DNA from 2 places in the Virgibacillus byunsanensis genome. Region 2 is predicted to be linked to the other one. Evidence: a T-box and tRNA genes for the amino acid it is inferred to sense, from the RefSeq annotation. Region 2 holds a T-box; the other holds one or more tRNA genes.
The links. The T-box of region 2 lies ahead of alaS (alanine--tRNA ligase). A T-box ahead of a tRNA ligase gene usually reads a tRNA of that ligase, here a tRNA-Ala.
Positions count from the first base shown of each region.

Region 1: it encodes a tRNA-Ala, which carries the amino acid that the T-box ahead of alaS (alanine--tRNA ligase) is inferred to sense. The anticodon was not compared.

Region 1 covers NZ_JBHTKJ010000007.1:363,610-372,126, reverse strand. The annotation lists gene ACFQ3N_RS03430 (M24 family metallopeptidase) at 1-471, opposite strand, end outside; gene ACFQ3N_RS03425 (IclR family transcriptional regulator) at 738-1,508, shown strand; gene ACFQ3N_RS03420 (hypothetical protein) at 1,631-1,795, opposite strand; gene ACFQ3N_RS03415 (hypothetical protein) at 1,856-2,020, opposite strand; gene ACFQ3N_RS03410 (hypothetical protein) at 2,108-2,410, opposite strand; tRNA gene ACFQ3N_RS03405 (tRNA-Ala) at 2,768-2,840, shown strand; gene ACFQ3N_RS03400 (M20/M25/M40 family metallo-hydrolase) at 3,319-4,671, opposite strand; gene ACFQ3N_RS03395 (YitT family protein) at 4,909-5,775, shown strand; gene ACFQ3N_RS03390 (2-hydroxyacid dehydrogenase) at 5,938-6,909, shown strand; gene ACFQ3N_RS03385 (APC family permease) at 7,410-8,517, opposite strand, start outside.
Region 2 covers NZ_JBHTKJ010000021.1:114,694-123,210, forward strand. The annotation lists gene mltG (endolytic transglycosylase MltG) at 1-1,039, opposite strand, end outside; gene ACFQ3N_RS09215 (DUF1292 domain-containing protein) at 1,170-1,460, opposite strand; gene ruvX (Holliday junction resolvase RuvX) at 1,473-1,889, opposite strand; gene ACFQ3N_RS09225 (IreB family regulatory phosphoprotein) at 1,890-2,159, opposite strand; gene alaS (alanine--tRNA ligase) at 2,317-4,959, opposite strand; T-box leader at 5,020-5,230, opposite strand; gene ACFQ3N_RS09235 (AI-2E family transporter) at 5,288-6,346, opposite strand; gene ACFQ3N_RS09240 (hypothetical protein) at 6,403-6,591, opposite strand; gene recD2 (SF1B family DNA helicase RecD2) at 6,670-8,517, opposite strand, start outside.

The DNA of each region.
Region 1 (8,517 bases), on a different contig from region 2:
CTCTGCAGCTGACTTAATATAGCGTATCTCTTGAACCAAACCATGTATTGAAGTATATTCTGCATCAATTAATTGTCTAACACTAGCACCACTATAACCATACGGGGAACCGTAACCTTCTGAATCTATTCCTATTTGATTATGCTCAAACCCCAATTCCTTCAATATAGCTTTTAAATGAATCATAGGATGGTTTTCCCCAGGGTATTCTGGATAACTATGAACTTGATCTACGCAAGAAAATTCAGTAGCGTGTTCAACTTCTAATGCAGGTACAAAAAGATGTGTTTTTCCTGTTGGATCAATAAAGAAACTCATTGGCCTCTCTGTGGGAATGAAGTAAAATCTTGTGAGGTAAAAGATATCTGTTGAGTTAAATAAAATTGCGCACTCTAATTGTTTGTCTGTCAAAGTTGATAAAAAACGCTGTTGTCTCTCATACGTCTCCTCTTTAGAAATAGAAAGTTTCATTAGTAAATCCCCCTTTATTTAAATTTTTGTATTCTCGGTTTTCATACATACAAGCATCACCTCCCAAAAATTTATTCAATTATCCAAATCTACAAAATTCACAATTCCTAACTGAATTATAATAATGTGATAATAAATCTTTAAACAAAGTTTTAATTTCATATATATGAAAAACTATTTACATTTATGAAATTAAGTATTATAATAAAATAAATATTAAAATTTGTCAAACTATTTTAAATACATTTATATTAGGAGTGTCAAAGTTGTCACAAAATAAATATCAAATCCCTTCCATACACAAGGCTATAAATGTTCTGGAACTACTAAAACAACAGGAGTCTCTAACATTGAAAGAAATCAAGCAAGAACTAGATATGCCTATTAGTACTTGCTACAACATTTTAACTACTTTAGAGAACAGAGGGTTCGTTCAAAGGAGTGTTGATACAGGTCATTACAGTTTAGGAATGACCCTAATGCATTTTGGGTTATTTATATATAACAATATTGACTTTAAAAAAATGGGAAAACATTATTTAGGTAAACTATCTGAAGAGTTTGGAGAAACTGCATATCTATCAATCATTGATAAATCAAGCTTTAAAGGATTGGTGATTGAGCGTCATCAAGGTGATCGTACGGGACTAGTATATTCTAGAAATACCGGAGACACGTTTCCAATATATGCCTCTGGAACAGGTAAGTCACTTATGTCAGGTTTAAGTGAAGATGAACTTCAAGTTTTCTTTGAAAAAACAGAGATGATTTCTTACACTTCCAATACCATCACAGATGAGGAGACACTTAGAGAAGAAATCAAAGAAATCATTAAAGAGGGCTATGCCATTTCTATTTCTGCATATGAAGATAATGTAATTAGTGTAAGTTCTCCTATAAGTGATTCTTTAGGACGAGTAATCGCGTCCGTAAGCTTGGTTGGCCCAATTAATCGAATAGATCCCATGCTAGATAAAGTAATTTATATGGTGAAGAAAACAGCAATGGATATTTCCAAAGAAATCGGGTATCAGTAAGATATAAATACTAAGTAGTAGCCAAGAATGTCAAGTATATATAGAACACAAAAAGCAAAAGGGAACGGTACATTGACCATCCCCTCTTGCTCGTCAAGGTTTGACTCTCTTTACTTTCATTTTCAATAATCTTTTATATCCTCTTTCATTAATGTCCTGAAATCTATCTTTAGCATGCGATCCATTGGGTATGTCGTGGTATAGTGGTATTTGTTAGCTCCGGATTCAAAGACAACATAAAGATCATTTTTAACTTCCACTATTCCTTCTGGCATTGGAATAGCCATTATACTTTCTCTTGGTTTTGCTGTTTGACCATCAAGGAACCATAGTGGTACTTCTTTTTCTCAAATAGTCACCCAGTCATGTGGAGTTTCCTTTATTGGACTCTCATATCTATACAAGTTACTATCGTTTCCTCTTCCAAAAGAAGTGTTTAACGTGATACCTGTAACACCCTTAACACCCTTCTGTTGAACGATCGCACCCTGAACTTTTTCAGTTGTTGACAATACATAATCAGGTGTGGCAGGATTATCCGACTCTACATTCCATTAATCAACCGATTACATATCTGTTGGTCTGTCAAGGATAGCCTATCATCCAAGCATAATGAGTTTCTCCGTTACGATTCGTGGTATGATGATCTGGCTCGTTAGGGTAGCTATTTGCCTCATAAAACTCTCCAACCAAAGTATTCCATCATCATATACAGTATAGGCAGCCTCCACAGGACCTGATGTTTGGCTACTGAACTGAATTTCATCATTATCTTCGGCCGATACTAAATCACTAATCTTTAACGGAAATAGTGAACTTTCTGAAGCAACCCAAACATGGTTTTTACTGACAGCAACTCCTCCAGCATGTCCCGTGTATGGTGAACCATCTTGGTTAAACAATACAACTGATTAACTAATTCTTCGGTTTTTGCATCGATTACAGTTAAGGTACCAGGTCTACCATCATCTAAATAGTTGACCGTGTGTAACCAGTCTTCCTTTTGATAATATGTTAATCCCTGTGGAACAAGATTTTGAGCTAACCCAGAAATGATCGGTCGTCTTCATTAATATCCCAAAGTTCTAGGATCCTTCTGATTTGTGGCCTTTCTTCCTGTGTAATGATCTGGTGTGACGGCGTGACAGTCAATGATGCGGATTTGGGGGATTCATTTCCATAACTATGTGACCAGACAAATACAGGCACCCCCCTTGAAAAAACTCGCTAAAAGGCATATAATATAAACTTGATTCACTGGGGCATTAGCTCAGCTGGGAGAGCGCTTCGCTGGCAGCGAAGAGGTCAGCGGTTCGAGCCCGCTATGCTCCATCTTTAATAAGAACGGCATTATTTCTCGTATTTGCGTGAGATAGTGCCGTTTTTTTGTAGTGAAGTTAGTGATTTCCTTAAGAATGTAGCTATTTGAAAAAATTGGTATGACTTTGTGGACTTAGCGGTCCTTATTTATTGCAAATAGGCTGGTTTTTGGTTAATTGCGGACTCAGTGGCTCTTATTTACGTAAAAATTAGCGTTTTTTTGTAAATTAAGAGGCAATAAGGTCCATTCAGAACTTTGTCATAAAAGTGGGTATCCGATTAATGAATGGAACATAACGGGGCCGAACCACCAATCTACCATTTTCTTTGAGTACCCTCATCTAAAAAGCCTTTCAGACTAACTCTTCACCATTACTATCGAATTCTCTTCATTGTTTGGGGGCAGAGTTAGTAAAAAATTTTATTCTTTAGAACCTGCCCCCAATATAGCATTTCTTACGATTGTAGTTGTAGAACATCATAATTCCAATTATGACTTATAAACCTCACCTAATTCACGAATCACATGACACGTACACATAATTCCATCAAAAAAGTTATCGACGCCCATATTCTCATTTGGAGAATGGTTGGCTTCATCAAAATTTGCATACGGAACCACAACAGATGGCACCCCTAGGATTTGTGTCCACACATAATCTGGCAAGCTACCACCGAGGCTTGGCTGTAAAATCGGCTTCTTTTTATAAGCGTTTTCGACTGCATGTTTAACAACGCTAACTACCTTGGAATCAGAAGGAGTACGTGACGGTTTCATAGACCCATGGCTTATCACTTCTACATCCGGCGCATGCTTTTTAACGTGTTTAATAAATTTATCCAAAATATCATCTGGGTCCTGATCAACGACAAGACGCATATCAATTTTTAACATAGCAGTAGATGGTATAATCGTTTTTGAACCTTCACCACCGTATCCACTGTGAAAACCAGCAATGTTTAATGTTGGCTCCAAGGTTAATTTCCTGTAGTATTCTTCTCGAGTCATATCAAAATCTTTATACCCGATCTGTTCTCCTAACTGATCGGCATCAAAAGGTAGTGTTGAGATAAGCTCCAATTCCTTTTTTGTTGGCTCGCGCAGATCATCATAAAAACCATCTATTAAAATAGTTCCATCTTTAGCCCTCATCGTATTTAACAGTTCGACTAATTCCCATGCAGGGTTAGGCACAATATTTCCTTTGTTACCAGAATGACTATCCCAATCTCCACCTTTAGCAGTCAATTCCACATAAAGCATTCCACGAACACCAAGTAACACAAAAGGAGCACCACTATCATGCATCGGTCCGTCTGAAGTATACACTAGATCTGCTTTTAATAGATCACGATTATCTTCCACAAACTTTGCTATGTTAGGGCTCCCGCTTTCTTCTTCCCCCTCAAAAACAAACTTCACATTAATCGGGAGATCTCCCATCACCTCTTGATAGCTTTTAATAGCCAATAATTGTGCCATTAGTTGACCTTTATTATCACCAACCCCCCGACAATAAATTTTCCCATCTACAATAGTCGGTTCAAAAGGAGGCGTGTTCCATTCCTCTAATGGGTCTGCAGGCTGAACATCATAATGTCCATACAGGAGAAGGGTAAAATTATTGCTTTCATTCATGATCTCACCATAAACAACTGGGTGCCCTTCTGTGTCAATTAAAGTCGTGTCAATCCCGACTTCTTCCATCATTTCTTTTAACATGATACTACACGCTTGCATCCCAACATTCTGTGCACTAATACTCTTCTGCTTTAAAAATGTAAAAAGTAAATCAAGATATTCTTCCTTTTTACTCTCCAGTAATTTTTCAATTTGTTGCATAGTCATCCTCCTCGCGTTTTTTAAGGTAACCAAGCTAGATGTTGTACTACTAGTCTATGTATAAAAAACTGCTAGAACCTATGTAAATGATACCATACATACAAGTTCTAGTATCTTCTAAAACAATTATTATCCAATTCGACATAAACCGACATAAACCGGGAAGTGACAGGCGCCTTTCCCAATGATAAAATGTAGCAGGGAGAAGTATTTATCTAGGAGAGGAATAGAACACCTATGATTAAGAACAACCTTAATAAACCTACAATAGAATATCTTCAAATTATCTTTGGAGCTACATTAGTGGCCTTATCTTATAATTTATTTTTACTTCCGTCACAACTCGCTGCAGGTGGGATTTCAGGGATCAGCACCATTTTGTTTGAACTTTATGCGTTAAGCCCTGCCTACACACAGTTTCTCATTAACATTCCGATCTTCATCCTTGGCTGGATTGCTTTGGGGAAAGAGTTTAGTTGGAAAACGTTACTTGGTACATTCTGGGTTCCCTTTATCATCTTTCTTACCGCCGAAATACCTTACACAGTTACAAACCCACTATTAGGAGCAATTTACGGTGGTATCGTTCTGGGAACAGGTCTTGGAATTGTTTATAAAGGCAATGGATCTACGGGAGGAACAGCTGCAATTGCGCAGATTGTAAAGAGATTCACTGGTCTTTCAAGCGGATATTCTCAACTTATTGTAGATGGATTTGTAGTTTTTTCATCTATAATCGTATTCAATCTCGAACTTACTTTATTTGCTTTAATGTGTATCTATATAACAAGTAAAACCATCGATATTGTTCAATTACGCACGTCAGCATCTAAACTGATCTTAATCATCACAGAAGAAGAAGAAAAAATACAAGAACTAATCCGTGGGGGAATTGATCGAGGGCTAACAAAGGTTCGCTCTGTCGGAGGCTATTCCAATACAGATAAAACAATGATTCTATGTGTCACCGAACAACAAGAAGCAGTCCAATTGAAACGAATTCTTCAAAGAGAAGTACCAACTACATTCGTTATCTTTATTAATACTTCTGAAATATTAGGGCGAGGATTCTCGTTGGACAAGTATTATGGGCAAAAACTTTAATAGCTTGATGAAAACAAATCCTGTAATGTAGACAACTTGCTACAGGATTTTTACTATCACTCAACCACCAACAAAAACCGGGAAGTGCCTCCCATTGACTTATTTTGAATTTCTAGCTACTTTAGTTGTAGATTACTTATTGGAAGTTGGAAAGGGGATTTTATGAAAAAGAAAATTATAGCTTATAACCGAATAGAGAAACCTGTATTGGAAGATTTGCAAAGTAAATATGATGTTTATTTCTTTAAAGATATTGATACAACAACAGATCCTGAGTTTCTAAAAACCCTAAAAGAGGCTGAAGGCATTATCGGATTGGAACTACCAGTTAACCAGGAATTATTGGATCGAGCACCAAACTTAAAAATTGTTAGCAATATCTCCGTTGGCTACAATAACTTGGACATCGGACAGTTAAATGAGCGTAAAATCATGGCTACTAACACACCGGATGTACTCACAGATACGGTTGCTGACTCTATATTCGGCATCCTTATAGCAACCGCAAGAAGAATACCAGAACTGGATCACCTTGTTAAAAACGGAGAATGGATAACAGAAGCAGTTGAGCCGGAACACTTCGGTACCGACGTTCACCATAAGAAATTAGGTATCATTGGTATGGGAAGAATAGGTCAGGCAGTTGCTCAACGTGCACATTTTGGTTTTGATATGGAAATCATCTACAACAGCCGCACCAGAAAACCAGATGTTGAAGAAAAGTTTGCTGCGACTTATTGTAATCTTGATAATTTATTGGAGCAATCTGACTTCGTATGCCTTATAACACCACTTACAACTGAGACAGAAGGACTTATCGGTAAACAGGAATTCCAAATGATGAAACATACTGCTATTTTTGTTAATGGGTCACGTGGGAAGACGGTTGTAGAGCAAGAATTAATCAGTGCATTAAAGAACAATCAAATAGCTGCTGCAGGGCTTGACGTTTTTGAAAAAGAACCCATCGAGCGGGATAACCCACTATTAAGCATGAAAAATGTTGTTACTACCCCTCACATTGGTTCTTCAACACACGAAACTGAATTAAAAATGTCCAAACTTGCTGCTTACAACCTTGAAGCAGGTTTAAACGGACAAAAACCACCTAATTTAATTAATGGAAACAAATAGAAGAAATAGTAAATACAATCGCCACAGGCGCTAAGTTCCTAATGTTCCACAGTTTGCTAAACACAACTAAAGCCGTACCACTGACGTGTAGTGCGGCTATAAAGTTGGGAGCTTATTCATCATAAAGTTTATAAATCTATCTTTTATTTCCTGAATGAATGGACTAATATCTTTGGAACAAAAGCGCAAGCGCCCGTTTAGCGACGTATGGGCTGCGCCCGCGCATCGCGGGTGTGTCGACGTTGCCGCGCAAAGCGGCGAAGTTAGTCGATCTTCCAAATCCGCATGAGATAAAGGAAACACGAAGAGCGGTAGCGATTCGATGTTGACTTATCGTAAGGAGGATCAGGAAGCCCACTAACAGCACGGGCGCTGGAGCTGGACGTGGCTTAAGCAGTAAATAAATTATCCACAGGCTCCTAATTTTATAATTTCCTAGACAATAAAAAAACTAGCGTCCTTCCAAAGAAAGAACGCTAGTTTTCTCAAATCTATATAAACTATGCTATACGATCAATTTCATCTTTCATTTTCTTATCTGCATATTCCTTACCATATTTAGCCATGGACACCTTGTATAATATCAATCCCAAGATAACCCATATTCCGACAATTACCCATTCATATGGCCAAATGAGAGCTGATGGCATCCCTGGCATATAAAGTATTGTAATTCCACCCGCCATGAATGCAGCGATCCATCCGATTGTCGTTCCACCACGTAGTTTAAATGGACGCTTCATATCGGGAGCTTTTTTACGTAAAATAATGAATGATATTGCCACCATTAACCATGCAACAACTAATCCCAGTCCACCAGCATCAACGAGCCACACAAGTGCGGGTCGTCCTAATAATGGTGCACCAGTTGAGAATACACCAATCAATATAATAGCTTTATACGGCGTGTTATATTTTGGATGTAGCTCTCCCAATGATTCAGGCAACATTCCTGCTCTTGCAAGTGCATAAATTGCACGGCTTCCACCAACATAAAACCCAAGCCAACTTGTGAGTATACCCCCAATACCACCAAGAACAAGAAGATTGCCCATAAACTGACTATCTCCAAATGCTTTGGCCATTGCATCAGCTGTTACCAAACTTGATGCTCCAATATCTTCAGGACTAAGTACACGTGATACACCAAATATAACAGCAATATACCATACTACGGCAAGAACAACCGAGAATATTAAAAGCTGTCCGATTCTTTTCTGAGGTAAATTTATTTCCTCAGCAGCCTGTGGAATAACATCAAATCCTACAAACATAAACGGAGTCATAATCACCACAGTCATTAGCCCAGCCATTCCTTTCTCAAAAAATGGCTCCATATTTTCTACATTTCCTGTAGCAGTACTTCCGGTGATTAATAAAATACCTGCTATTACTATCAATAGTGTGAGAATAAACGTTATTGCGGTAGTCAGCTTAATCCCGCGATAATTAATCCATGCAATAAGAACTGACCCTAAAATACCAACACCTGCCCACGTAATCGTTACATCCCAGTCTGCTATCGTATATAAATAACCTATACTATAGTTCGGTATCAAATATTCAAAAACTGTTGGGAGTGCTACCGCCTCAAAGGCTACTACTGAT
Region 2 (8,517 bases):
AAAAGTAAATGTAATCAGATTGTTCAGGATTAATTGTTGCTACTAGTGAACTCTCACCAAAGTTTGCAATAGGACCAATCGGCAAACTAGCTACATGATACGTATTGTATGGTGATTCTATTTCTAAATCCTCTAACAATACCTTATCTTTATGCTCCCCCAATGCATATAATACAGTTGGATCTGTCTGGAGTGGCATACCAATCTCTAATCGATTATAAAATACACCTGCAATACTTTTTCGTTGTTCTTCTGAACCTGCTTCTTTTTCAACCAATGATGCCATGGTAACAGCCTCATGAACGGTCAGTTCTTGTGCTGAAATATTATCCATATAGGAAGAGAGAACAGCTTCTGTTTGGTTAAGCATCATCTCAACAATAGCATCTATACTCGGTTCTTCTTCATAAATATCATAAGTCGCAGCAAACAAATACCCTTCTAATGGGGTTTTTATATCTGCGCTTAGTATATCCTCAGATAAAATAGATGGATAATAATCAATAAGCGTTTCCACATATTCAAGTTCATTTACTCTATCTATAAAGTCTTCCTTTTCGATTGGTAGCTTTTCAGCGAAAATACCCGCCATTTGATCGACTGTCAGTCCCTCCGGAATAGTAATTGTATATACCGGATCTTGTAGAACTTTACCATTTTTTAGAGATTCGATAACTTCGTCAATCGATAGTGATGATGTAAATGTATATTCTCCAGCCTGAAAATCAGATTCATTCTTAAATTTTGTATAAAACCGAAAGACACGAGCATCTTTAATAACACCTTCTTCTTCCAGTATAGATCCAATATCAGAAGATGATGATCCCATCGGAATTTCAACATTAATATCTTCTTCACTAGTTGGATCAACAGGTTCTAATGCTGATTTAATATATTTATATCCTGAGATACCACCCACTACAAGTATAAGGATTAATGATATAAGTATAATTGCTACAATTCTACGAACCGTTCTAGCTTCCTCACTTCGAGAAATTTGGTTTTCCTTATAGTTGCCAAACTTTTTTTTCTTAGACATTCAGTACCCCCCTCTCGTCCGATACATTATACTAAAATTCTACAAACTTATCCATCAAAAAAAATAGTTGGCATCAAATTGATTGATGCCAACTATTTTGATTTGATGATCAGAAAATAATGATGATTATTTATTGTTGCTCATTTACTTCTTCCGCTAATGTATTTAACATTTCCTCTACCATTTCCCATTCTTCATCTGATTCGATAGGAAATAGAGATAGGTCATTGTCATCTTTATCTTTTTCTTCATAACGAAACGCATATACTTCTACTTCTTCATCATCTTTTTGTTCCACTGGTACGACAGCAATATAAGATTGTTCCGTTTGATCTACATCAAAGGTAAACAATACTTCAAATAAATGTTCTTCTCCGTTTTCATCAGGAATAATGATACGTTCTTTTTCATCAAGTGCCATTATTTCACTCCTTTAATTGTTTTGATCAAGATAGCCTTGTAAAATCATTACAGCAGCCATTTTATCAATTACTTTTTTTCTTTTTTTTCTACTAACATCAGCTTCTAATAGTACTCGTTCTGCAGCAATCGTCGACAACCTTTCATCCCAAAGCACTGTTGGAATATTATGTGTTTCTTCAACATGTTCTGCAAACGTCTCAGAGGCCTTACCACGTTCTCCGATAGTACCATTCATGTTCTTGGGTAATCCAATTACAGCTTTCCCAATTTCATGCTCAGATATAATTTTTTGTAATTCTTTATCAGCAGAAGTGATGTCAAATTCGTCCCAATATATAGTTGTTAATCCTTGGGCTGTCCATCCAAATGCATCACTAACAGCAACACCTATCGTTTTAGACCCTACATCTAATCCAATTACCTTCATTTAGTTATCCTTTTGGTGTTGTTCGAGATAAAATTTAACAAGCTCTTCTATTACTTCGTCCCGTTCAATTTTACGAATTAAATTACGAGCATCCTTATATCTTGGTATATAAGCAGGGTCACCAGATAACAAATAGCCTACAATTTGGTTTATTGGATTATACCCTTTTTCATTTAGAGCTTCATGGACAGTTAGCAAAATCTCCTTAATATCTTGATCAAAAGGTTCTTCTGAAAAATTAAATTTCATTGTTTTATCAATAGAGCTCATAGTGACACCTCATTCCATGATTTGCCTTTACTCATTATTCTAACATGTTTACAGCTAATATTATATGTTTTTACATGAAGAATTTAAACTAAGATAAGAAAAGGCCGCATTTATAAAAAACCCAGTATTTTCTTATCATTTGTCTTACACCTGTCAATTATTCTTTTATATTTTCTATCAAATACTGCTTAGCGAATTGTAATGCATCATTTATTTTTTGTGGATCTTTTCCACCAGCTTGTGCCATATCAGGACGGCCACCGCCGCCTCCGCCACAAATTTGGGCTGCTTGCTTTATGAGCTTACCTGCATGCAATCCACGTTCTATTAAATCTTTAGAAACGCCTGCAGCTAATTGAACTTTGTTATCATTCTCAGCTGCTAATAAAATAACACCTGAGTCCAACTTCTGTTTTAAATCATCAACCATGTTTCGAAGCTGATTCATATCTTTAACACTAACCTGTTGAGCTATCAATTGAATACCATCAATGGATTCAACTTGTTCAAAAATAGAAGAAGCTTCTGCATTTGATAATTTTGCACTTAATGATTCATTCGCTTTTTGTAAAGATTTTATCTCTTGAAACATTCCTTCAATTCGTTCAGGAACTTTATCTTCATTTGTTTTCAATAACTTCGAAGTCGTTTGTAATAAACTTAACTTTTCATTTACAAATTTGTATGCATGTTTACTCGTAACCGCTTCTATTCTACGCGTTCCAGCGCCAATCCCTGTTTCAGTGACTAGTTTAAATAAGCCAATTTCACCGGTGTTTTGCACGTGGCATCCACCACAAAGCTCAATACTATAATCACCTACCTGCACTACTCGGACTATATCTCCATACTTTTCACCGAATAAAGCCATTGCTCCCATTTCTTTTGCTTCCTCTATTTTTTTGTTATCAATTACTAGAGGAATGGATTCCCAAATTTTTTCATTTACAATTTGTTCGATCCTTTCCATTTCCTCTTCCTTTACTGATCCAAAATGTGAGAAGTCAAAACGTAATCTATCTGGGCTTACAAGCGAACCTGCCTGATTAACATGGTTTCCAAGTACATCTTTAAGTGCTTGATGCAATAAATGTGTGGCAGTATGATTTTTAATAATGCCAGTTCGGAATCTGTGATCAATTATTGCCTTAACATTATCCCCAGTACGGAATTCACCATCTTTTACCCGTACACGATGAATGTGTTGGCCACTAGGTGACTTCTGTACATCTTCAACATAAGCTGATGCATGTTCTGTATAGATCCAGCCGTTATCTGCTACTTGCCCTCCGCTTTCAGCATAAAAGGGTGTTTTATTTAAAAATAAAACTACTGGCTTATCACCTTTTACGGAATCCACTATTTCTTTTTCATCAATTATCGCTTCAATTGTTGTATTTACTTCCATTTCTTCATAACCAACAAATATACTTTCTACATCTACCTTTCCAAGAATATCATCCTGTACTTGCATAGAGTCCACTTTTTGACGGGAGTTCCTTGCTCGGTCCCGCTGTTTTTGCATTTCTTGATCAAAGCCTTCTTCGTCAATAGTAAAGCCTTTTTCTGCTACATATTCTTCTGTTAGCTCCTTTGGAAATCCATACGTATCATATAGTCGAAAAACTTCTACACCTGGAAAGACAGAACTGCCTTTACTCTCTTCTTTTTCCATAATTGACGTTAGAATCGTTAATCCATCATTTAATGTCTCGTGGAAACGCTCCTCTTCCATCTTAACTACATTTTCTATATAGTCCTTTTGATTTATCACTTCTGGATAGAAATCCCTCATAACTTCTCCCACTGCTGGAACTAACTTATACATAAACGGTTTATCAATACCAATTTGTTTTGCAAAACGAACAGCTCTTCTTAGCAGTCTACGAAGTACATACCCTCGCCCCTCATTAGACGGTAGCGCACTATCACCAATTGCAAATGTTACAGTTCGAATATGGTCAGCGATAACCTTAAAGGCAGTATCACTATTCATATCTTTACCGTATAGCGTTCCTGATAATTCTTCTGTTTTTTTAATAAGTGGCATAAACAAATCTGTTTCAAAATTAGTTGGAACATCCTGAATAACAGATACCATACGTTCTAGCCCCATACCGGTATCAATATTCTTTTTAGGTAGTGGAGAATACGTGTCATCTGGATTATGGTTAAATTGAGAAAATACTAAATTCCATATCTCAAGATAGCGGTCATTTTCCCCTCCAGGATACAATTCAGGATCATTTTCATCGTTTCCATATGTTTCGCCACGATCATAGAAGATTTCTGTGTTTGGTCCACTTGGTCCTTCACCAATATCCCAAAAATTTTCTTCTAAACGAATAATTCGTTCTTTAGGCAATTTGATATTATTTAACCAGATATCATAAGCTTCATCATCTTCTGGATGTACCGTTACTGACAGTAATTCAGGATCAAAGCCTATCCATTTTTCACTAGTTAGAAATTCCCATGCCCATTCTACAGATTCTTTTTTAAAATAATCTCCTATCGAGAAATTACCCAACATTTCAAAAAAAGTGTGATGACGTGCTGTGAATCCAACATTTTCAATATCGTTTGTACGAATTGATTTCTGTGCATTAACAAGGCGTGGATTATCAGGAACAACCCTTCCGTCAAAATATTTCTTTAGAGTTGCTACTCCGCTGTTAATCCATAGCAATGTTGGGTCTTCTTTTGGTACTAGTGATGCACTTGGTTCTACACGATGCCCTTTTTCCTTAAAAAAATCTAAAAACATTTGTCTTACCTGAGCTGACGTTAACTGCTTCATGTTAAAACCTCCATTTTAACTAACTTTTTAGAAAAACAAAAAATCCCGTCGCTGCATATATGCAGGGACGAGATTATATCGCGGTACCACCCTAATTATGAATGAAAGGTCTCATTCATCACTTGATCATGGTAACGGTGTGAAACCGACGGGTATTAACCGTACTCCAGCTTAGCTTTCTGTGACTCGACATATAGGATTTTTTCAGCCAAATGAAAATCCCTCTCTTTGATATGGAGTATCACGTACTTATAACCTTCGACGTTTTATGTTCTTAAGTTTTACTAGTTAGACGATATTATAGAAAATATCAATCAAAATGTCAACGCTAACGCTTGATGGCGATAGCTTGGGTTAAGATTACTTTTAAAATGGTTAGCATCGGAACGGCCAATATCATACCAATAACACCACTTAACTGTCCACCTAACAGCAGTGCAAAAATAATCGCTACTGGATGTATATGAACACTCTTTCCAACGATGTATGGCGACAGTAAATTACTTTCAATTAGTTGAATAATAAAAATAGCAATAATTACTATTAAAACTAACTTAGTTGAGATGGTTAACGTAATAGCAATGACCGGAACTGCCCCAATTATCGGTCCAAAGTAAGGGATGATATTTGTAAACCCCATAATAATAGCCAATAGTAGAGCATATTTAATTTCCAAAAAGTAAAACACAATAAATGTGGTCAAACTAACAAATAAACTAACAATTAATAAACCCCGAATATAATTTCCAAGTGTTTCTTCTAATGTATGGTACAGCTTTTGCGTTTGTGGTTGATATTTTACAGGAATCCATTTTTTCATATAGTTTTTTATTTTATCGTAATCTTTCAGAAAATAGAAAACCAGTACTGGAATTACGGTTATAAAAATGATTACATCGAATATTTTTGTGAAACCAGTTACTAATTTTGCCAACAGACTTTCTAATGTTACTTCTATATTTTCAATAAGCTCGTCCATGCGATCGTGGACAGTTTCGGGTAGAAATGATGTATATTCATATAATTGTAATACGAATCCACGATACATTTCAATTAGTTGTGGCAATTGTTGATTCAAATCTTGAACTTGAAGAACGACAGTTGGGTACACACGATAAATAAGGTATGTGATCCCTCCAAAGAATAATAAATAAATCAAAAGAATGGCAATACCTCTATGTATATTATAGCTATGTAATTTATTTATTATCGGGTAAAGCAGATAAGCAATTAAGCATGCAATGATAAAGGGTGAGAAAACTTTCCATAGAAATGAAAAAACAGCTCCATAAACTGGAAACAGTTTAACGAGCAGATATATAAATAAAAATACAAAAATACCACTGATTATCCAGTATAGAAAATTCAACGGGTTCTTTTTATCCATTCATACCATCCCTTTAGCAGTAGCAGAAAATGTCAGATAAATTTGCACCTAAGGAGTCACCATTGAATTTTTCTTTCATCCTCTGTAAATAAATCATTAAGAGAACTTAATGATCCATCCGCTTCTACTTGATGAATGGTAATTTCGTCATCTAAAATAGACATTTCAATAAAACAATTCCAACAATAATATTGCTGTGAACCAATTTTACCTATATCCTTTCTATTACAATTCGGGCATTGCATCACGTAAAATCTCCCTCTATAAAAGAAGTGCATTATTACGTTATAATAACCCGAATAATTAACTAATATACATTCTCATCACATAAAATCATATGGAGAAATCTCTCCATCTTCTAAGTCATCTTCTTTCTTATTGTCAACATGATTCAACCTTTCTATTAGATGTTCTTGCAATGATGTGAATCTTTTATTCGTGTCTAGTGTATGGATGCCTCTTAAGAAAGCGTGTTGTTCACCACAAATGATTAGCGATTGCTTACTTCTGGTTATAGCCGTATATAATAAATTTTTTCGCAGCATCCGATTATAAGTAGAGACTACTGGCATTAATACAATTGGAAACTCACTACCTTGAGATTTGTGAATAGAAATGCAATATGCATGCATTATATTCACATAATCTTTTCGCTCATAAACAACTTCTTTTTCATCGAATAAAAGTACCAATTGTTCAACATTCTCTTTGTTCTCATCTTCTTCAAAAATAGCCACTACTTCCCCTATATCTCCATTAAACACACCATTTTCAGGTTGATTAACAAGTTGAATTACTTTATCCCCGACTCTAAATGTAGTATCACTCGTTTTAACTTCCCGTTTTTTTGGTGTTTTAGGATTTACCATTTGCTGCAGGTGCTTATTTATAATAGTTATACCTGCCTGTGAACGATACATAGGAGCTAATACTTGAATATCCTTTAGATCTATTCCTTTATCATTAGCCCTCATAAAAATCTTTGTAATGATATCAATCATCTGATATTCATGACATGGTATAAAACTAAAATCTTTATCATTTTTCAGATCTTCATTGGTGCATGTGTCATTTTTTATTTGGTGTGCAAGTTGGATGATTTTTGATCCTTCTTTTTGCCGGTACACTTCATTAAGGCTTACAAATGGAATGCGCTCACTACTTAATAAATCGGATAACACCTGACCAGGACCAACAGAGGGAAGCTGATCTTCATCACCAACTAGTAACACTTGCAAATCATCAGGAATTGCTTTAAATAAATTATTAGCAAGCCATATGTCTACCATCGAAAATTCATCTACTATTAAAAATTTCCCCGATAATGGCTCATCCTGATCTTTGTTAAAACCATCTTGACCATTCCAGCCTAATAGACGGTGGATAGTTACTGCTGGTAGACCGGTAGATTCATTTAACCGTTTAGCGGCTCGGCCAGTTGGTGCAGTCAATATAAAAGGATATTCGCTTTTATCCTCATAATCTTCTGGTCTAATGGAAACATCATGAATAGTAGCATACGCTTTTAATATTCCTTTAATTACGGTTGTTTTACCAGTACCAGGTCCACCCGTAACGATCGTTACTTTGGAATGAAGCGATTGGTTTATTGCAGTAAATTGCTCTTTACCGTAGCTTATTGTTTCTGCTTCCTCTATATCTCCTGTGATTTTCATCAATTCTGCTAACGGAATCTGTTCTTCGATAGGTTTTGAGATTAGTCGCTTAATATGAGAGGCAAATCCATCTTCAGCATAATACAATGAGGGTAAATAGACATGACCATTTTGAATAATCACCGTTTTCTCTGCATTTAGTTGCTCTAAGCGATTGGTTACCATATCATTGGATAATGTGTGCTCAGAATGTACCAGTAAATAAATTACCTGTCTTACACAATCTTCAAGAGGTAAATAGACATGCCCGTCTTGGATACTTTTTTGTAACACATAAATACACCCAGCTCCTATTCGATTCGGGTGTGTTAAAGATAGACCATTTTGTTTAGCGATCTCATCAGCAGTTTGAAACCCAAATCCTTCAATATCAAACACATATTGATAAGGGTCCTCCTCTAAAATCTCAATAGCATCCTCTTTATATTGTTCATATATCTTTTGCGCCATCTTCAAGCCAATACCATACTTTGATAAATAAACAACGATATGTTC